One region of the Streptomyces ambofaciens ATCC 23877 genome, then DNA from elsewhere that is predicted to be linked to it. Evidence: riboswitches for the same ligand, from Rfam matches in the RefSeq annotation. Region 1 holds a riboswitch; each other region holds the start of a gene.
The links. A riboswitch is a leader RNA that binds a small molecule or an ion and turns the genes downstream of it on or off. The one in region 1 is predicted to bind cobalamin.
Positions count from the first base shown of each region.

Region 2: it holds a riboswitch for cobalamin, as region 1 does, so the genes downstream of both, SAM23877_RS28525 (hypothetical protein) here and SAM23877_RS26950 (energy-coupling factor ABC transporter permease) in region 1, are expected to answer to the same signal.
Region 3: it holds a riboswitch for cobalamin, as region 1 does, so the genes downstream of both, SAM23877_RS28490 (ABC transporter substrate-binding protein) here and SAM23877_RS26950 (energy-coupling factor ABC transporter permease) in region 1, are expected to answer to the same signal.
Region 4: it holds a riboswitch for cobalamin, as region 1 does, so the genes downstream of both, SAM23877_RS23780 (ribonucleoside-diphosphate reductase subunit alpha) here and SAM23877_RS26950 (energy-coupling factor ABC transporter permease) in region 1, are expected to answer to the same signal.

Region 1 covers NZ_CP012382.1:6,129,936-6,134,893, reverse strand. The annotation lists gene SAM23877_RS26955 (potassium channel family protein) at 1-457, shown strand, start outside; cobalamin riboswitch at 551-734, shown strand; gene SAM23877_RS26950 (energy-coupling factor ABC transporter permease) at 765-1,499, shown strand; gene SAM23877_RS26945 (energy-coupling factor ABC transporter substrate-binding protein) at 1,496-1,837, shown strand; gene cbiQ (cobalt ECF transporter T component CbiQ) at 1,838-2,587, shown strand; gene SAM23877_RS26935 (ATP-binding cassette domain-containing protein) at 2,584-3,441, shown strand; gene SAM23877_RS26930 (MFS transporter) at 3,463-4,958, opposite strand, start outside.
Region 2 covers NZ_CP012382.1:6,503,028-6,507,985, forward strand. The annotation lists gene SAM23877_RS28520 (ferric reductase-like transmembrane domain-containing protein) at 34-1,020, shown strand; cobalamin riboswitch at 1,047-1,235, shown strand; gene SAM23877_RS28525 (hypothetical protein) at 1,278-1,721, shown strand; gene SAM23877_RS40340 (hypothetical protein) at 1,843-1,998, shown strand; gene SAM23877_RS28530 (hypothetical protein) at 3,056-3,592, shown strand; partial or broken gene SAM23877_RS42145 (IS5/IS1182 family transposase) at 3,608-3,703, opposite strand; gene SAM23877_RS28535 (DUF4291 domain-containing protein) at 3,790-4,437, opposite strand; gene SAM23877_RS28540 (alkyl/aryl-sulfatase) at 4,681-4,958, shown strand, end outside.
Region 3 covers NZ_CP012382.1:6,495,116-6,500,073, forward strand. The annotation lists gene SAM23877_RS28485 (FecCD family ABC transporter permease) at 1-839, opposite strand, end outside; gene SAM23877_RS28490 (ABC transporter substrate-binding protein) at 836-1,804, opposite strand; cobalamin riboswitch at 1,893-2,070, opposite strand; gene SAM23877_RS28495 (class I SAM-dependent methyltransferase) at 2,125-2,874, opposite strand; gene SAM23877_RS28500 (MFS transporter) at 2,843-4,111, opposite strand; gene SAM23877_RS28505 (ATP-grasp domain-containing protein) at 4,104-4,958, opposite strand, start outside.
Region 4 covers NZ_CP012382.1:5,317,060-5,322,017, forward strand. The annotation lists gene SAM23877_RS23780 (ribonucleoside-diphosphate reductase subunit alpha) at 1-2,320, opposite strand, end outside; cobalamin riboswitch at 2,443-2,620, opposite strand; gene SAM23877_RS23785 (GNAT family N-acetyltransferase) at 2,648-3,154, opposite strand; gene mctP (monocarboxylate uptake permease MctP) at 3,227-4,837, opposite strand; gene SAM23877_RS23795 (DUF3311 domain-containing protein) at 4,834-4,958, opposite strand, start outside.

The DNA.
Region 1 (4,958 bases):
CGTGGCCTACTTCCTGCTCCCTCTCGACCACCTGGGCCCGCGGCGGCCCGTACTGAGCTGGGTGCTGTTCGCCCTCGCGCTCACCGTCGTGGCCGTGCTGCTGCTCCGGCAGATCCGCCACGTGTTCACCAACCGCCCGGACTCCCGGCCCGGTGCGGTCCTCTCCCTGCTGATCGTCCTGACCGTGCACATCTTCTCGGCCACCTACTACGCCCTCGCCAAGCACGAGGGCGAGTTCGTCGGCCTCAGCACCCGCGTCGACGCCCTGTACTTCACCATCGTCACGCTGGCGACCGTCGGGTACGGCGACATCACCCCGAGCGGCCAGGCGGCCCGCATCGTGACGGTCCTCCAGATCACGTACAGCTTCGTGTTCCTGACCGCAGCCGCGACCGCCCTCGCCCAGCGGCTGCGCGACATGGTGGTCCGGCGGACGGAGCGGGACCGGCGCGGCTGACGGGCACCGGGACGCGCGTGCGCCGACGCCACCTGCGTGAACGACGCGCGTCCGAGGACTGGAGGGCGGCTTGTCACCGCCCCTTCGGGAGCACTACTGTCGCCACGCCTTGGTGAACGGGAAATCCGGTGTGATGCCGGTGCGGCCCTCGCCACTGTGAATCGGGAAGTCCGGCTCCGGCCCTCGCGGGCAGCCACTGGGTCCTAGGACCCGGGAAGGCGGAGCACGGGCGGTGGTACCCGTAAGCCAGGAGACCGGCCAAGGCGCGTCGTCCATCCACGAGGTGCTGGAGAGGGTCTGCTGAGCCATGCACATAGCCGAGGGCTTTCTGCCTCCGGCGCACGCGATCGCCTGGGGTGTCGCGTCCGCGCCGTTCGTCGTCCACGGAGTACGGTCACTCACCCGTGAGGTCAGGGAACACCCGGAGAGCACCTTGCTCCTCGGGGCGTCCGGAGCCTTCACGTTCGTGCTGTCGGCCCTGAAGCTGCCGTCCGTCACCGGGAGTTGTTCGCACCCGACCGGCACGGGGCTCGGCGCCGTCCTGTTCCGGCCGCCGATCATGGCGGTGCTGGGCACCATCACCCTGCTCTTCCAGGCGCTGCTGCTCGCGCACGGCGGGCTGACCACGCTCGGTGCCAACGTCTTCTCGATGGCGATCGCCGGTCCCTGGGCCGGCTACGCCGTCTACCGGGTGCTGCGCCGCTCCGGCGTGCCGCTGATGGTCACGGTGTTCTTCGGCGCCTTCGTCGCCGACCTGACCACCTACTGCGTCACCAGCGTCCAGCTGGCGCTCGCCTTCCCGGACCCGGGCAGCGGCTTCCTGGGCGCCCTCGGCAAGTTCGGGTCCATCTTCGCCGTCACGCAGATCCCGCTGGCGGTGAGCGAGGGCCTGCTCACGGTCGTCGTCATGCGGCTGCTGGTGCAGTCCAGCAAGGGAGAACTGACCCGGCTCGGTGTGCTGTCGAGGCCGGCCGGAGCCGACGACGGGACCGGGGCCGGCAAGGTCGCGTCCGGCGAGCAGGAGGAGGTGGTGGCCCGATGAGCCGCAACGCGAAGATCAACGCCCTGCTGCTGCTCGCCGTCGCCGCGCTCGCGGTGCTGCCGCTGGTGCTGGGGCTCGGCGATCACAAGGAGGAGCCGTTCGCCGGGGCGGACGCGGAGGCGGAGACGGCGATCACCGAGATCGAGCCGGACTACGAGCCGTGGTTCTCGCCGCTGTACGAGCCGCCGTCCGGGGAGATCGAGTCGGCGCTGTTCGCCGTGCAGGCCGCGCTCGGCGCGGGTGTGCTGGCCTACTACTTCGGGCTGCGCCGGGGCCGGCGGCAGGGCGAGGAACGGGCGGTGGCGACGGCTGGGCGGGACGCGCCCGAAGGGGACTGAGTGCTGCCGATCGACGCGGCGGCGCACAGCAGCAGGTGGCGCCGCCGGCATCCCGTGGACAAGGCCGTGCTCGGGCTCGGCCTGACCGTGCTCGCCGTCTCGCTGCCGCCCTGGCCGGGCGCGGCACTGGTGCTGGTGGCGGCGCTCGTCGTGCTGCTCGGCCCGGCGGGCGTGCCCCGGCGCCGGCTGTGGCGGGCGTACCGGGTGCCGCTGGGTTTCTGCGTGACGGGGGCGCTGCCGCTGCTGGTGCGGGTCGGGGGGCCGGACGGGTTCCTGACATGGGCGGACGGCGGGCCGGTGCGCGCCGGTGAGCTGATGCTGCGGACCTCGGCGGCCTCCCTCGGGGTGCTGCTGTTCGCGTTCACCACCCCGATGTCCGACCTGCTGCCCCGCCTGGTGCGGGCCGGGGTGCCCGCGCCGGTGGTGGACGTCGCTCTGGTGACGTACCGCATGAGTTTCCTGCTGCTGGACTCCGTGCGCCGGATCCGCGAGGCGCAGGCGGCGCGGCTGGGCCACACCGGCCGGGCCGCCGCGTGGCGCTCCCTCGGCGGGCTCGGCGCCACGGCCTTCGTACGGGCCTTCGACCGGGCGGCGCGGCTCCAGTCCGGTCTCGCGGGGCGCGGTTACGACGGCACGCTGCGGGTCCTGGTGCCCGAGGCCCGTGTCTCGGTGCCCTTCACGGCGGCGAGCCTCGCGCTGCTGGCGGCGCTGGCCGCCCTCACCCTCGTACTGGAAAGGCCGCTGTCGTGAACGAGACGATCGAGGGGGCCGGGACGGCCGCGTCGCCCCTGGTGGCCCTGCGGGGCGCGTCCTTCGCGTACGAGGAGGGCCCGGACGTGCTCACCGGCCTGGACTTCGAGGTGCGCGAGGGGCGCGCGCTCGCGCTGCTGGGCCGCAACGGCAGCGGCAAGACCACGCTGATGCGGCTGCTCAGCGGCGGACTCAGGCCGAACGCCGGGACGTTGACGGTGGACGGGGAGCCGGTGGTGTACGACCGCAAGGGGCTGACCCGGCTGCGGACCACGGTGCAGCTGGTGGTGCAGGACCCGGACGACCAGCTGTTCGCGGCCTCGGTGGGGCAGGACGTGTCCTTCGGTCCGCTGAACCTGGGCCTGTCCGACGCGCAGGTCCGGTCCCGGGTCGGGGAGGCGCTGGCCGCACTGGACATCGCGGCGCTGGCCGACCGGCCCACCCATCTGCTCTCGTACGGCCAGCGCAAGCGGACCGCGATCGCCGGTGCCGTGGCGATGCGGCCGCGGGTGCTGATCCTCGACGAGCCGACCGCGGGGCTCGACCCGGACGGGCAGGAGAGGCTGCTCGCCACCCTGGACCGGCTCCGCGCGGGCGGCACCACGGTGGTGATGGCCACCCATGACGTCGACCTCGCCCTGCGCTGGTCCGACGAGGCGGCCCTGCTCACCCCGGCCGGTGTGCACACGGGTCCGACGGCCCCGACGCTGGCCCGCACGGAGCTGCTGCGGCAGGCGGGGCTGCGGTTGCCGTGGGGGGTGGCGGTGGCGCGGGTGCTGCGGGCACGGGGCCTGCTGACGGACTCGGCGGCCGGCCCGCGCACACCGGAGGAGCTGGCCGCTCTGACCGACTGACGCGGAGCCGGCCGGAGCGGCTCACCGTGCCGAGTCGCTGAGCTCCGCGTCCCGGGTCCGTGCCGGGTCGTCCTCCGGCAGGCGGTGGGCGGTGCGGCGGCGGCCGGGCAGGACGGCGAGGACGACGAGGGTGCCGGCGGCCATGATGATGCCGCCGACGAGGCTGGTCGTGGCGACGCCGTGGGCGAAGGACTGGTTCACGGCGTCCGCCAGGGCCTCGGCCTGCCGCGGTCCGGCGGAGGGGTCGGTCGCGAGCCGCTCGGCGACGGCCAGTCCGCCGCCGACGGAGTCCTGGGCGGTGTCCAGTGCGGCGGCCGGGAGCCGGCCGCCGGCCAGGTCGGCGAGTTCGTCCCGGTAGGCGGTGCCGAGCAGGGAGCCCAGCACGGCGATCCCCAGGGAGCCGCCGAGCTCCAGCGCGGTGTCGTTGGCGCCGCCGCCGACGCCCAGCTCGCTCTCCGGGAAGGAACCCATGATGGTGTCGGTGGCCGGGGAGACGCTCAGCCCGATCGCGAGGCCCAGCAGCATCATCGGGGCCAGGAAGTCGGCGTAGGTCGAGTCCTTCTCGACGAGGACCAGCAGGAGCACACCGACGGTGCCGAGCACCATGCCGGAGCCGACCATGGCCTTCACCCCCAGCCTCGGCGTCAGCCTGCCGGTGACGGCGGCGCCGACGAACACGGCGCCGGCCAGCGGCAGCAGCCGCACGCCGGTCTCCAGCGCGCCGAAGCCCAGCACGAACTGCAGGAACTGCGTGGCGTAGTAGATGGCGCCGTAGGTGCCGAAGAAGAAGAACAGCACCGCCAGCATCGAGCCGCTGAACGGCCGCAGGAGGAACCTCCGCACGTCCAGCATGGGGTGCGGGTGACGCAGCTCCCAGGCCACGAAGGCCACGAGGCCCACCACCGCGACGACGGCCGCGGCGACCGGACCGGTGCCCCAGCCGAAGTGCGGACCCTCGATGCTCGCGTAGACCAGGCTGCCGACGGAGACGATGGACAGCAGACCGCCCACGTAGTCGATACGGCCCATGCCGGTCGCCTTCGACGGCGGGACGAGGAGCAGCGCGCCCACCACGGCGGCGACCGCGACGGGGACGTTGACCAGGAAGGTCGAGCCCCAGGCGTGGTCCTCCAGGAGGCGGCCGGCGACCAGCGGGCCGACCGCGATGGCGAGGCCGGAGGTGGCGGTCCAGGCGGTGATGGCCCGGGCCCGCTCCCCCTTGGGGAAGACCGCCACCAGGAGGGACAGCGTGGCCGGCATGACGACGGCGGCCCCGACGCCCATGATCGCCCGGGCCGCGATGACCAGCCCGGTCTCCTCCACCAGGCTGCCCATCACGGAACCGCCCGCGAAGACCACCAGGCCGGTGATCAGGGCGCCGCGGCGGCTGTACTTGTCGCCGACCGAGCCGAGGACCAGCATCAGCGCGGCGTACGGGACGGTGTAGCCGTCGATGACCCACTGCAGGTCGCTGCTGCTCAGGCCCAGGTCGGCCGTCATGTCCGGCGCGGCCACGA
Region 2 (4,958 bases), 370 kb from region 1:
TGCCGCGGTGGCCCGTGCCCGGGAGGCCCCCTGATGCTGTCAGACGCGAGTCCGGACGAAGACGGGGCGGAGGTCCCGCCCGGACGGCCACGGCCCTCCGGGGACCGCGTCGCCCTGCGCGGCGATCTGCGCTCCGCCCTGCCCGACGCCACCGCGGCGGTGGTGGTCACGGCGCTCGTGTTCGTGTTCCTGTGGGCGCGCATGGAGTCGGGTGCTTCGGACACCGTCGCGATCATGCCGTTCATGGACGATGCCGGCACCTACTGGATGTACCTGCTCAGCCAGGCCTTCGGCTGGTCGGGGCTGCTGTGGGCCTGGTGCACGGTCATGTTCGGTCTGCTGCTGTCGGGGACGGGCCACACCCGGCTGCCCCTCTCCCGGCAGGTGCTGGAGCGCTGGCACCGCACCACGAGTCTGACGACGATGGCGCTGATGTTCGCGCACGCGCTGATGTTCGCCGCGGAGCTGGTGCGCTACGAGACGAAACTGGGGTGGGCCGAGCGGCTGTGGGTGGGCTTCGCGGACTCCTTCGTGCCGGGCTGGTACGACTCCGGCACCGGCCGGATCGCCATCCCGATCGGACAGGGTGCCCTGTACCTGGCGGTTCCGCTCGGGCTGCTGTTCTACGTCCGGCACCGCATCGGAGCGAAGACCTGGCGTCGGCTGCATCGCTTCGTGATCGTGGTCTACGTGCTGAGCGTGTGGCACACCCTGCTGTACGGGACCAACGTCTGGTACGGGGAGTGGCCGCGCACCGTCCTGTGGCTGCTGCAGATCCCCGTCGCCGCGCTGCTGTTGCTGCGCCTGGTGAGACCTGCCCGGCGGGCCGAGCGGCTGGGCCCGCCGAAGGGCGGCGCGGGCGCGGCCCGCCCCGCCTGGTGGGCGCGCGCGGGTGGACGCGTCGTCGCCGGAGCCGTCGTCGTCGGGCTGGTCGTCGTGGTGGTGTCCGGCCGTGACGGCGGACGGGACCGCCCGACGGACCCGCCCGCGACGGCCCCCCACACCCAGGAGACGGAGTGACGGCCGGCACCGGAAGGTCGGCCCTCCGTCCCGGGGTGGGATGATGTCCGGCGACAAGGCGACGGCGGAACGAGGAAGCCGGTGTGAATCCGGCGCGGTCCCGCCACTGTGATCGGCGAGCGCGTCCCGACAGGCCACTGCCCGGCAGCGGGTGGGAAGGCCGGGACGGGCATCGACCCGAGAGCCAGGAGACTCACGCGGTCGCCTCCTCGACGGACCACCGGGGCGGATCTCCCCGGAGAGAGGGACGGCACCGCATGCCCGCAACGCCGACCGGACGCACGCCCGACGACGCGAGGACCCCGACGGCCACCGGCCCCGTACCGTGCCGCGTCGTCGTGTGCCGCGACTGCTGCTGCGGCAGCCCCAAAGTCACCGGCGTCGACCACGCGGCCCAGACCGAGCGCCTGCGCGCCGCGGTACCGGTACGCGTCTCCGACTGTCTCGACGTCTGCGGCCAGGCCAACGTCATCGTCGTACAGCCCTCCGCGGAGGGCCGGGCGGCCGGAGCCCGGCCCGTCTGGCTGGGGCTGGTCAACGACCCGGACGCGACCGAGGACATCGCCGCCTGGGCACGCGCCGGCGGACCGGGCGTCGCGCCCCGGCCGGACATCCTCGACCTGTACGCCATCACGCCGCCGCGACGGCGTACTGAACGAATTTTCGAGCGGATGCGTGAACGCCGTATCGCCGGGAACTAGGGCTATCGCACCGAGGTCCTGGCATTCGTAGGCCGGGATCTACCGACTAGAGACAAGCTCGGGCCTTTGTGAGGCATAAACGCCTACGCGCCTGAGTCGGAAAAGACGATGGGGTTCTGAAATGATCATTCTCGGACTTATTCTACTGATCATCGGCCTGCTTGTCGGTATGGGTCTGCTGACGACGATCGGCGGCATCCTCATTCTGGTTGGCGCCATCCTGTGGATCCTGGGTGCGACCGGCCGCGCGGTCGGTGGACGCAAGCACTTCTTCTAGGACTCGACCTTCGTGAGACTGCTGCCGACGTCTCCGTAACAGGGAAACGAACGAGGTCAGTACGGATCGAACGAGGTCAGTGCAGCCCCGGGCCGAGGAGCTCGGGGCTGCAGCGGCGTTCAGGGACCGTCTCGCCGACGGCATGCCCCGGCCCCGACCGGACGAGGGTCGTCGACTTCCGCGGAGGCCAGACGCGACCGATCCAGTCCAGTCCACCACGGTCGCGGCGAACTCCTGGGACACCTGCTCCGGTGCCGCCACGTGCCCGTCGGACAGCACTTTCGCCGGGCAGCCGAGCGCTGCGGCGAACTTCGCCAGGGACGGCCGGGAATAGTGGTCACCACCCTCGGCCTCCTGAGCCTCGTCTATGACCGGCATACTGCGCCTGATCGCGATGCGTGTACTGCGCAAGTATGGAGTTGAGGTGTAAACGGAGCCGCGAAGATCAACGAGGGAGGCGCGGACGCCGCCGCGAAGCCCATGCCCGAGGGCACCGACCCCGCCCTGGCCTGCGTCTACTTCTCCCCGGTCGGCACCGCCTGGGCGACCGTCCACCCCATCGCCCAGGTACGCCCGGGGGAGCGGGTGCTGGTCACCGGCGCGTCCGGCGCGGTCGGCGCCATGGCCGTACGTTCGTACGGTGGGCCGGGGTGTAGACGGTCAGGTACAGGCAGTCCTCACTCATTCCCTCCCGTCCGGCCGTGCGCCGCCGCTGGGAGCTGACCACCGGACGGCTGTTCGTCGTCACGGCGTCGCGGTGGCGGCGGTCGCCTGACCGCGGACGGAGCGTCGGACGATTTCGGGACTTGGGACGACGCCGACCTACCCTCCCTGGTGGAGCGGAGCAGGGCACCAGCGTGCGTCGCCGACGTCTCGGCGATCGCAATGGGTCGCTCTGCCACGGCACCGCAACCTGCGGGAAGGCGCGCACCCGCTCTGGGCGAGTTCTACCGTGGGCTCGGGTGGAGGCAGGGCGGGCGGTCGGCTGGTGCGGTGGTAGTCGACGCATGCGGAAACTTTGGTTTACGTCGGCGCTTTCGTGAACTACAGTTGTCGAATGGCGGTCTATGAGATCACTCCAGAAGAGCAGGCAGAGCTCGACAAGGCCCTGTACGACGCCTTGAACCCCCTGGCCTCGGCCATCCGCTCCCGGGAGACCGGGTTGCCCACCGACCGTATGTGGGACGCGAGTCCGGTCGAAGTGGCGCTGTCCGTCCTGGCCGCGTGGAAGGCGCTGGACGGCGAGGTCAAGCGGCTCACGGAGCGGGCGGCAGTGACCGCCGGCTCCTACGGCGCGAGCTATGAGCAGTTGGGAGCCGTCTGGGGCATCACCCGGCAGGGGGCCCGCAAGAAGTGGCCCGGTGCCGTCAGCCGCCCAGCACCCGCGACAGCGGGCAACAGCGCGCTTGCGCTGTTCGGAGGGACTGCTGAGCTGGTGCAGTCGCCTTCCGGTGGCTGGGGTTGGACTGGTCGAGGCGCTGACGGAGCATCCGGCGCGGCCGCCGATGGGGCGCCGTATGCGAGCGCAGAGGAAGCAGCGGCCCACGCGGGCGCGTTCCTCAAGGAACATGCCCTCGCCGGCGATCAGTCCTAGAGCTGCTCACGTGGATCACCTGCGGCCGCAGATGAGGACGGCGGCGAGGTGGGGTGCGGCCTGGTAGGCGTTGGCGAGCTTGTCTGTTCGCATGGCCAGGACGCGCCATCGGTCGGGTAGCCGGGTCGCGACGCCGTGACCCGGCCCCCCTGAGACCCGGACGTGTCTGTTTCCGAGCATCACGGCTCAGACGTCTCTCAGTTGATGGTGCAGACCGCTCGGTGCAGGTGGGCCAGAGCCTCGCCGCTTACGGGGTAGGGACGTTCACTCGGCAGGAGTTGCCGGGCGACGTCCAGCTCTCCGCCCCGTACATGGGCGTGGATCGTGCGGGCCAGCGGTGTGACATCGGTGATGGAGACGATCCACTCGTCGGCATAGCGATGTGCTGCTTCGCCGGTGAGGCCGAGTTGTAGTGATCGGTGCGGAAGCGGCCGAAGGTGCAGGTCGCGTTCAGGGTCCCATTGCACCCGGGCGGGGGCTCGCCTCAACTGGCGCTTCCACGTGGCGCGGTCGGTGTGCAGTCCATGCTCGTAGTGGGACAGGCAGGCGTGTCGCAGTGCCCACTCGAAACCCTCCCGGGTGATCTCGATGGCGAGGACATTCTCCTGGCCTTCCTTGCTGCCCCACCCGCAGCGGTACATCATCCACAGGAACGACGGCTTGATCCACGTCATCCGGTCCCGCTGCCACTCCGCCGGGAAACGGCCGTCTCGGGCCGCCGCTGGACCGATCGCCGACGAGTACGCCTGGTAGACGGTGATCGTGCGGTCCGTGTGCAGGGCTCGGATCCGGTGCTTGGGTTCTGTCACTGGACCAGGGTGATCACACGTCTTCGCGCGCGCCATCGAATTACCGCGGCGGGAGGCCACCGAGTCTGCGCTAGCGGATGAGGGTGCAGGCGATGCTCGTGAAGGCGCGCGTACCGCACAACCCCTGCGGCACCTGCCCCAGGTGGCCCGAACGGCGGTGTGCGGTGGCTGCCCCCTCGGCCTTGGCGGAGCGTGGAAGGGCCCTGTCGCGAGCGACCGTCCCCGGAAGGAAGACCCGCGATGACCGAGAGCAGTAAGTCCAGAGCCGCATAACCCAGCATCACTGCGCGCAATGCCGAGGTCCGTGAGCGCTGTCCCTTCGACGACACCCAAGACTTCGAGGAGGCGCGCCGTGGCTTCGTCGGCACCGCCGAGAGCACCGTGGTGCGCGACAGGGACGGCAACAGCGTGTGGGACCTGGACGCGTACGACTTCCTCGACCAGGACTGCCCGGACACCGCCAACCCCAGCCTGTGGCGCCAGAGCCGCCTGGTGGCCCGGCACGGTCTGTTCGAGGTGGTTGAGGGCCTCTACCAGGTCAGGGGCTTCGACCTGTC
Region 3 (4,958 bases), 370 kb from region 1:
GTGACGAGGGAGAGCAGGACGAACAGCCGGGCGCGGAAGCGGGCCACGTCCAGGCCCATGGTGGTGGCGGACTCCTCGCCGGCCAGCAGCAGGTTCAGGTTGCGTGCCTGGACCATGAGGACGCCGACACCGAGCAGCAGAGCCGTGCTCGGCAGCCACAGGGTGCCCCAGTCGACGCCGCCGAGGCCGCCGAGGGTCCAGGCGAGGACCGCGCGGGCCTCGTTGCCCCGGCCGGTGGTGAGCAGCAGCAGGTCGAGGACCGCGGTGAGCACCGCCGCGATCGCCACCCCGGACAGCACCAGCCGCGACGAGGTGATGCGGCCACCGGTGCGCGCGCCGGCGTACACGAGCAGGAGCGCGCCGAGGGCGCCCACGAAGGCGGCCGCCGACAGGGAGAGCGGCCCGAAGAGGGTGACTCCGAACACGATCACGACGACCGCGCCGAGGGACGCGCCGGAGGAGACGCCCAGCAGGTAGGGCTCGGCGAGGGGGTTGCGCACCAGGGCCTGGAGGGCGGTGCCGATCACCGCCAGGCCGGCGCCGGTGACCGCACCGAGCAGTACCCGCGGCGCCCGCACGTCCAGCACGATGGTCTCCCGGGCCCGCGACCAGTCCGGTTCCCGCTGGTCGGCACCCAGCGCGTGCGTCACGATGCCCCACACCTCGCCGGGCGGCACCTGGACGGAGCCGATCGCAAGGCCCGCCGTGGCGGAGACGAGCAGCAGGGCGGTGAGTACGAGCAGCGTGACCGCCCATCTCGTACGGCCCGCCCCTGGCTCGCCGGACTTCCGCGGCCGCACCGTCCGCTCGTCGTACGGCCCGGTGGCGGTCTGGGTCACCGGAAGCTCTCGGGGTGCAGCCCGCGAGCCAGATCCTCGACCGCGTAGGCCGAGCGGATGCCGACCAGCGTGGCGGTCAGCGGCAGGACGACGAACCGCTTGTTCCTGACGGCCGGTACGTCGGCGAGCGCGGGCTGGGAGAGCAGGAACCTCTTCTTCTCCTCGACGCTGCCGGCACCGGCGTAGTCGTAGAGGGCGATGACTTCCGGCCTGCGCTCGACGACCTGCTCCCAGGAGACGTCACCGAAGACGTCGTCGAGGTCGGCGAAGACGTTCGTGCCGCCGGCCGACCGGATCAGCTCGGTGCCCAGGCTCCTGCCGCCCGCGGTGAAGGCGCTCTTGTCGCCGCTGTCGTAGACGAAGACGGACACCTCGGGCTCGCCCTCGACCTGGCCGGCGGCCTCGTCGACGCGGCCTTCGAGATCGGCGACCAGTGCGTCGGCCCGGTCCGGGACACCGAAGATCTCGCCGATGGTGCGGATCTCGTCGTAGGTGTCCTTCATCGTCACCCGCTTCCTGCCGCAGTACTCGCGGTTGAGGTAGGTGTCGATGCCGGCGTCGGTGAACGCCGTGCGGGAGCGGCCCTCGTTCTCGGCGAAGGCGCTGCCGTAGCCGCCGTAGACGAAGTCGGGTTCGGCCTCCAGGATCCTCTCGAACGACGGCTCCCTCTCCGCCAGTTCGGGGATCGCCTCGTAGTCCTTCCGCAGCTCGGGCAGGACGGCGGAGTCGGGGAAGGCCGTGCCGACCATGCGGTCCTTCAGGCCGAGGGCGAGCATGAGCTCCGCCGGGTGCTGGTGGATGGTGACCACCCGCGCCGGAGGCTCGTCGTACGTCGTCCTCACACCGCAGTTGTCGATGGTGACCGGGAAGCCCGCGGGTACGGCCGTGGAGGCCTTCGCGTCCCCACCGCTCCCGTCGGACGACGCACCGCAGCCGGCGGTCAGCAGCACTGAGGAGAGAGCCATGGCAGCGGCCGTGGCACGGAGGAACACCCGTGTGCGGGCAGGGTCGAACAGCTGGGACACGTGAAGCCTCCTGGAGTCCGCGCTCCTTGGGACGGGCCCGCGACGGACCAGTGTCCTGACTCCCGGATCGACGTTCCCCCCGCCTTCCCGCGCGGTGCGCAGTGGCATGTCGGAGGGGCGCTCCCCGGTCACAGTGGCGGGACCGTGCCGGATTCGCACCGGCTTCCTGTCTCCCGTCGCGGCGATGACCAGGTGATCCTACGTTTCCCCGAGCCGCCGGCAAAGGGCGTGCGGACCCGGCCGCACGCCCCGCTCCTCCCTCAGGCCTCACGGACCGCCCGAAGCACCAGCCGCTCGGCGTTCTCGTCGTAGGGGCGTCCGTCGAACCCGCCGAAGACCTCCACGCGGCCGAACCCCGCCTCCTCGGCCATCCGCCGCAGCTCCACCGCGCTGTACACGAACCAGGTCAGGGTGGCCCGCGTCACCCGTTCGCCCCGGACCAGCACCCAGTCGCTGCGCAGCCGCGCCCACTCGTCCAGCACGGTGTCGGTCTGCACCATCAGGTCCTCGCCCCGGCGCACCACCTTGGGCGGGGTGACCCTGCGCGCCAGGAGCTCCTTCCCGGCGAGGTCCAGGACGAGCGTGCCGCCGGGTGCCAGGCAGGTGTGCATGGTGCGCAGCACGCGGGCGTTGTCGGCGGGATCCTCGAAGTACCCGAAGGAGGTGAACATGTTGAGGACGACGTCGAAGCCGCCCGGCGCCTCGTACTCGCGGGCGTCGGCCCGCACGTACGTCACGTCGGCACCGGCGTCGGCCGACCGCTTGCGCGCGCGGTCCAGCATGGCCGGGCTCAGGTCGACTCCGGTCACGCGGTGACCGCGGCGGGCGAGCGGCACGGTGAACACCCCCGGCCCGCAGCACAGGTCGAGCACGCGTGACCCCCCGGCGAGGGCGAGCAGGGGAGAGGTGTCCAGCAGCTCCTCGGCCTGCTCGTAGCGCTGCTCGGAGAAGAGGAAGTCGTGGAACTCGGTCCAGAAGTCATCGTCCTGGAATCCGCCCGTCCGTGTCATCGCGCGTCAGTGCTCCTTCATGGTCGCCGTCGGGGGCAGGGCGCCGCGCCGTGCGGTGGCGCAGCGTGAGCAGCAGAAGGGGAAGCAGCGCACACTGGGCGGCCGCCAGCAGCCAGAACCAGCCGGTGTGCCCGGCCCGTTCGCCGAGGCCGTACACCTGCCCGCCCAGCACGCCGCTCGCGCAGGCACCCAGGCCCGCGGCGAGCCGCTGCTGGCCGAAGACCACGGCGTCGGAGCGCGGGCTGCGGCGCAGTGCCTCCAGGTCGTTCTTGAGGAACAGCACGATGTCCCCGAGGGTGATCAGCGCGCCGCCCGCCAGCAGTGCCGCCCGGGTACCGGCCGCCAGCACGGCCAGGCCCGCGGCGAGGCCCGTGAAGCCGACCGCGAGGGCGAGGGCGTACGGCATGCGCCGGATCAGGCCGGACGCGAGCGGCTGCACGACGATGACCAGCGTGAAGCAGAGCAGCAGCACCACGCTGTAGAACGCGCTGGAGGCACGCTCGACGGCGTACACCGCCAGGAAGTGCTGGAAGTGGAAGTACAGGTAGAAGGCGAGCGCGTTGGCGGCGAACGGCAGGAGCGCCACGCCCGCCAGGAGACTTTGGGGAGCCGTTCCCTTCGATCCGGTGGGGTGGTCCCCGTCGGTTCCGGGGAGCCGCGCGTGTCCCGCCGTGACCGCGAGGAACAGCGCCGTGACGGCCGCGAACAGCCAGCCGGGCGACGACAGGACGAACGGTCCGGCGATGAGCGGGCCGACGGCCATGCCGGCGTTGAGGGCCGCGTTGCCCGCCGACAGGAACGCCGGCCGGCGCTCCTCGTCGACGCCGTGCACCAGGTACGCCTTGTTCGCGGGCAGGTAGAGCGCGGCACCGCAACAGGTCAGGACCAGCGCCCAGATCGCGAGGGGCGGCCAGCGCAGGGCCAGCAGGAGCCCGGCGAAACCGGCGGTGCGTACGACGAGGGCCCACAGCATCGTGCGGCGCAGCCCGATCCGGTCCGCGAGGGCTCCGCCGACGATGCCGCCGGAGAACTGCACGAGCGATGCCACGGCCAGGACGATGCCGACCGCGCCGAGGCCCATGCCGAGCCGTTCGTGCAGGAACACCGACATGAACGGCAGGACCATGAAGCTGCCGAGCGGAATGAGGAACGAGCTGAGCAGCAGGAACCGCAGCGGGCCGGTGAGCGGGAACAGCGAGGCCCGCAGGCCCGGACCGCGGGTGGTGCGCTCACCCACCGGGCGCCGTCCGGCCGGCCGGGCCGGGGATCGGGTCGGGGATCGGGTTGGTGAGCACACGCAGGGCGTTCGCGGCGGTCACCGCGCGGTGGGTGGCGAGTTCGGCGGTCTCCGCCTCCGCGTACACGATGCCCGCGTATCCACGGCTGTCGCCCAGGTGCTCGATGCGTTCGCCGACCTGCTTGACCGGGTACCAGGCGCAGGTTCCCGGCATGTCGGTGAGCCGGTCGAGCCCGGCGACGCCGGTGAACACGCCGGGGGCGGCCGGATAGCCGAGGACGAAGGCGACGGCCGGACCGCCGGGAAGGTCTGCGTCCATCAGACCGGGGCGGCGGCCGAGCGCGGCCTCCAGCACCGCCTCGTACACGTTGACGCCGAGCGCCCGGCACATGCCCTCCCCGACCAGGGCGCCCCCGATGCGGGGATTGACCTCCACCACCTCCGGGCCGTCCGCGGTGAGCACGAACTCCACGTGGGCCGGCCGGTCGGTGTAACCGATGGCGGCGAGCACCCGGTCGAGCCAGGACTCGAGCGATGTCCGCTGCGGGTTCGGGAACGCCACCGGGAAGGCGGTGATCTCCTCCCGGAAGTGCGGTTCCGGCGACATGAGCCGACTGGAGACACCGAGCAGCCTGGTGCGGCCGTCCCAGGTGAGCGTCTCGGCGCTGTACACCGGGCCGCTGAAATAGGGCTCGGCGAAAAGCCGTCCCTTCAGGTCCCGGCCGGAAGCCTCCGCCAGCGCCGCGTCGAGTTCGCCCTCGTCCCGGACCAGCCACACGTTCTGGCTCCCGGTGCCCGCGGTGTCCTTGAGCACGAGCGGCAGCCCCGCCTCCTTGAGCAGCAGCCC
Region 4 (4,958 bases), 810 kb from region 1:
CGGGGTCGGGGGCCTGCTGTGCGGGGACGGTGGCCCGGGCGGCGGCGCGGGCGATGCGGGTCGCCGGGCGGGAGCGCAGGTAGTACGTGGTCTTCAGGCCCTGCTTCCAGGCGTACGCGTACATCGAGGAGAGCTTCCCGATGGTCGGCGTCTCCAGGAACAGGTTCAGCGACTGGGCCTGGTCGAGGTACGGGGTGCGGGCGGCGGCCATGTCGATCAGGCCGCGCTGCGGGATCTCCCAGGCGGTGCGGTACAGGGCGCGGACGTCCTCGGGGATCCAGGAGAAGCCCTGCACCGAGCCGTTGGCCTCGCGCAGCGCCTCGCGGGTGCGGGCGTCCCACACGCCGAGCCGCTTGAGGTCGTCCACCAGGTACGAGTTGACCTGGAGGAACTCGCCGGAGAGCGTCTCGCGCTTGAAGAGGTTGGACACCTGCGGCTCGATGCACTCGTAGGCGCCCACGATCGAGGCGATGGTGGCGGTCGGCGCGATCGCCAGGAGCAGGGAGTTGCGCAGTCCGGTGGTCGCCATGCGCTCGCGCAGTGCCGCCCAGCGCTCCGGCCAGGTGGTCTCGACCCCGTAGTGGTCGGGGTGCAGCACGCCCCGGGCCGTCCGGGTCTTCTCCCAGGCCGGCAGCGGGCCGTTGCGCTCGGCGAGGTCGGTGGAGGTCTCGTAGGCCGCGAGCATGATCCGCTCGGCGATGCGGGTGGAGAGCGCCTTCGCCTCGGGGGAGTCGAAGGGCAGGCGCAGCTGGAAGAAGACGTCCTGCAGGCCCATCGCGCCGAGGCCGACCGGTCGCCAGCGGGCGTTGGAGCGGCCCGCCTGCTCGGTCGGGTAGAAGTTGATGTCGACGACCCGGTCCAGGAAGGTGACGGCGGTGCGGACGGTGGCGTCCAGCCGCTCCCAGTCGAGGTCGCCCGCGGCGACGTCGACGAACGCGCCGAGGTTGACCGAGCCCAGGTTGCAGACCGCCGTCTCCCCGTCGTCGGTGACCTCCAGGATCTCCGTGCAGAGGTTGGAGGAGTGGACCACGTGGCCCGGCTCGGCGGTCTGGTTGGCGGTGCGGTTGGCGGTGTCCTTGAAGGTCATCCAGCCGTTGCCGGTCTGCGCGAGGGTGCGCATCATGCGTCCGTACAGCTCGCGGGCGGGGAGGGTCCTGCGGGCCAGTCCGGCCGCCTCCGCCTCGCGGTACGCGGCGTCGAACTCCGCGCCCCACAGGTCGACCAGCTCGGGCACGTCGGCGGGCGAGAACAGGGACCACTGCCCGTCGGCGTCCACCCGGCGCATGAACTCGTCCGGCACCCAGTGGGCGAGGTTCAGGTTGTGGGTGCGGCGGGCGTCCTCGCCGGTGTTGTCCCGCAGCTCCAGGAACTCCTCGATGTCGGCGTGCCAGGTCTCCAGGTAGACCGCCGCCGCACCCTTGCGCCGGCCGCCCTGGTTCACGGCGGCGACCGAGGCGTCCAGCGTCTTCAGGAACGGGACGATGCCGTTGGAGTGGCCGTTGGTGCCGCGGATCAGGGAGCCGCGGGAGCGGATGCGGGAGTAGGCGATGCCGATGCCGCCGGCGTGCTTGGAGAGGCGGGCCACCTGGTGGAGGCGGTCGTAGAGGGAGTCCAGCTCGTCCTTGGGGGAGTCGAGGAGGTAGCAGGACGACATCTGGGCGTGCCGGGTGCCGGAGTTGAAGAGGGTGGGGGAGGAGGGCAGGTAGTCGAGGCGGCTCATCAGCCCGTAGAGGGCGGCCACCTCGTCGGCCGCGCGGGCGGTGTCGTCCTCGGCGAGCCCGGCGGCGACACGCAGCATGAAGTACTGGGGCGTCTCGACCACCTTGCGGGTGATCGGGTGCCGGAGCAGGTAGCGGCTGTGCAGGGTGCGCAGCCCGAAGTAGCCGAAGCGGTCGTCGGCGGCCGGGTCGATCAGCGCGTCCAGGCGGTCCGCGTGCAGCCGTACGAACGCGGCCGTGCGGTCGGCGATCAGCCCCTCGCGGTGGCCGGTGGCGACCGACTCGGTGAAGGAGGCGACCCCCTGGGAGGCGGCCTCGGCGCGGATGCCGATGGTCAGCAGACGGGCGGCCAGCCTGGAGTAGACGGGGTCCTCCGAGATGAGCCCGGCCGCCGCCTCGGTGGCGAGCTCGCGCAGCTCCGCCTCGTCCGCGCGGGCGGACCGGCCGCGCAGCGCGGCGGCGGCGACCCGGCCGGGGTCGGCGCCCGGGAGGTCGGCGGTCAGCACGGTCAGGGTCCGCAGCAGCGCGGCACCGGGGCCGTCCGGTTCCCCGGTCGCCGTCACCGGGGTCGCTGAAGCCGGATCGGCTGGCGCGATGGTCACGTGGAGCACTCCCTCGCTCGGCACGGGGCCTGGCGGAGGGCAGGAGGAATCACGAGCGCACACGGCGTCGCGTCCACCGGCCCACTCCACGAGGCCCGGACGTCATGGCACCCGGGCCAAGGCGGCCGGGCGCACTGTCGGCAGGTCCTCGGACTCAAGCCCGTGCGCGGACACGTGGAGACGCGAACACGCACAAGTACACCGTTGCGGGACAGTTCCGGATTCGCACCGGATTCCCCTGCGGCGACAGCGAGCACGAGCATACATCTTGTGCCGGGCACCGCCAGCACCCCCAGATGTTGTGTCCGTGAGCGTGTCGGGAGGGTGTCAGAGCGTCAGTTCATAGGTGAGCAGGGTGAAGTCGTCCAGCTTCGGCAGGGGGTTCCAGTCGCGCTCCGGGGTGCGGGTGAAACCCAGGCGCGCGTAGAGGCGGTGGGCGCCGTGCATGGTGCGCTGGGTGGACAGCACGACCCGCGCGCAGCCCGGCACGGACCGGGCGCGGTCGACGCAGGCCCGCACCAGCGCCTCGCCGGCGCCGCGTCCGCGCGCCTCGCGGGCGACGGCGAGCATGCGTATCTCGGCCTCGCCGGGACGGGCGATGTCGGCCATCGGGCCACCGCGGGGCACGAAGGTGACGCCACCGAGCACACCGCCGTCCGATGCGGCGACCAGCACCTCGGCGGCGGCCGCCCGTCGGGCCACGGCGCGCAGCTCGTGGAGGTAGGCGTCGTCCTCCCCGAAGTCGAGGAGGCCGTCGCCCAGGTAGGCGCGCGCGGTGATCTCACCGAGGGTGTCGTACTCCTCGGCCGTGGCACGCCGGATCACGAAGTCCATGCCCCCGAGTGTGCCCGACGGGTACGACAGCGGGCCGCCGGATTTCTCCGACGGCCCGCCTGAGGGAGGGGGTCAGTGCGAGGTGCCCGCCGTGGCCGGCGGCAGCTCCACCTCGACGCCCGGGTCGCCCGCGTCCGCGGTGTAGTCGCCGGGCTTGGTCTCGTCGATGCCCTCGGGCGCCTTGAGCGCCCTCATGACGAAGGTCAGGACCACGGTGACCAGCACGTTCAGCACGAAGGCGGTGAGGCCGATGTAGCCGATCTCACCGATGCCGGGGATCTCGTCCGAGGAGCCGCCGAAGTGCTTCTGCGTCGGCGAGGCCACCCCGTACGCGGCGACCGTGCCGTAGACCATGCCGACCGCCCAGCCGCCGAGCAGGGCCCAGCGGTGGAACCAGCGGGTGAACAGGCCGCCCACCAGGGCCGGGAAGGTCTGCAGGATCCAGATGCCGCCGAGCAGCTGGAAGTTGATGGCGACCGTCTTGTCCATGCCGAGGACGAAGACCAGCGCGCCCACCTTCACCAGCAGGGACACCAGCTTGGAGACCTTCGTCTCCTGGGCCGGGGTGGCGTCCGGCTTGATGAAGTCCTTGTAGATGTTGCGGGTGAAGAGGTTGGCCGCCGCGATCGACATGATCGCCGCCGGAACCAGGGCGCCGATGCCGATCGCCGCGAAGGCCACACCGGCGAACCAGTCCGGGAACATGTTCTCGAAGAGCTGGGGGATCGCCAGCTGCCCGTTCTCCACCTTCACCCCGGCCGCGATCGCCATGAAGCCGAGCAGCGCGAGCAGGCCCAGCATCAGCGAGTACAGCGGCAGGATCGTGGTGTTGCGGCGGATCACCTCACGGCTGCGCGAGGACAGCGTCGCGGTGATCGAGTGCGGGTACATGAAGAGCGCGAGCGCCGAACCCAGCGCCAGCGTGGCGTACGTCCACTGGCCGCCGTGGTCCGGCGTCAGCGAGCCCTTGCCCGACTCGGTGAACTTGTCGCCCGCCGCCGCGAAGATGTCGTCGAAACCGCCGAGCTTGATCGGGATGTAGATGATCGCCACCGCGATGACGATGTAGATCAGCGTGTCCTTCACGAAGGCGATCAGCGCGGGCGCGCGCAGTCCCGACGAGTAGGTGTACGCCGCCAGCACGCCGAAGGCGATCAGCAGGGGCAGGTCCTTGACGAACCAGTTGGTGTCCTCGCCGCCGCCGAGGCCCATCACGTCCAGGACGGCCTGGATGCCGACCAGCTGGAGCGCGATGTACGGCATGGTGGCGAGGATGCCGGTCACGGCCACCGCCAGCGACAGCCCCTTCGAGCCGAACCGGCCGCGCACGAAGTCCGAGGTCGTCACGTAGCCGTGCTTGTGGGAGACCGACCACAGCCGGGGCAGGAAGGTGAAGATCAGCGGGTAGACCAGGATCGTGTACGGCACCGCGAAGAAGCCGGAGGCGCCGGCCGCGTAGATCGCCGCCGGGACGGCCACGAAGGTGTACGCCGTGTACAGGTCGCCGCCCAGCAGGAACCAGGTGACCCAGGTGCCGAACGAGCGGCCGCCGAGGCCCCACTCGTCGAGGCTGTGCTCGTTCTCGGCCCTGCGCCAGCGGGCGGCCAGGAAGCCCATGGCGGTGACGAGCAGGAAGAAGAAGATGAAGACGGCGAGTGCGACGCCGTTCACGCCGTCGTTCACTTGGCCCCGCCTTCCCGACGGGCGCGCTGGTCACGCTGCCACAGCTTGTAGGCGATCATCGTCAGCGCGGTGGAGATGAGCACCCACGCCATCTGGTACCAGTAGAAGAACGGGATGCCGA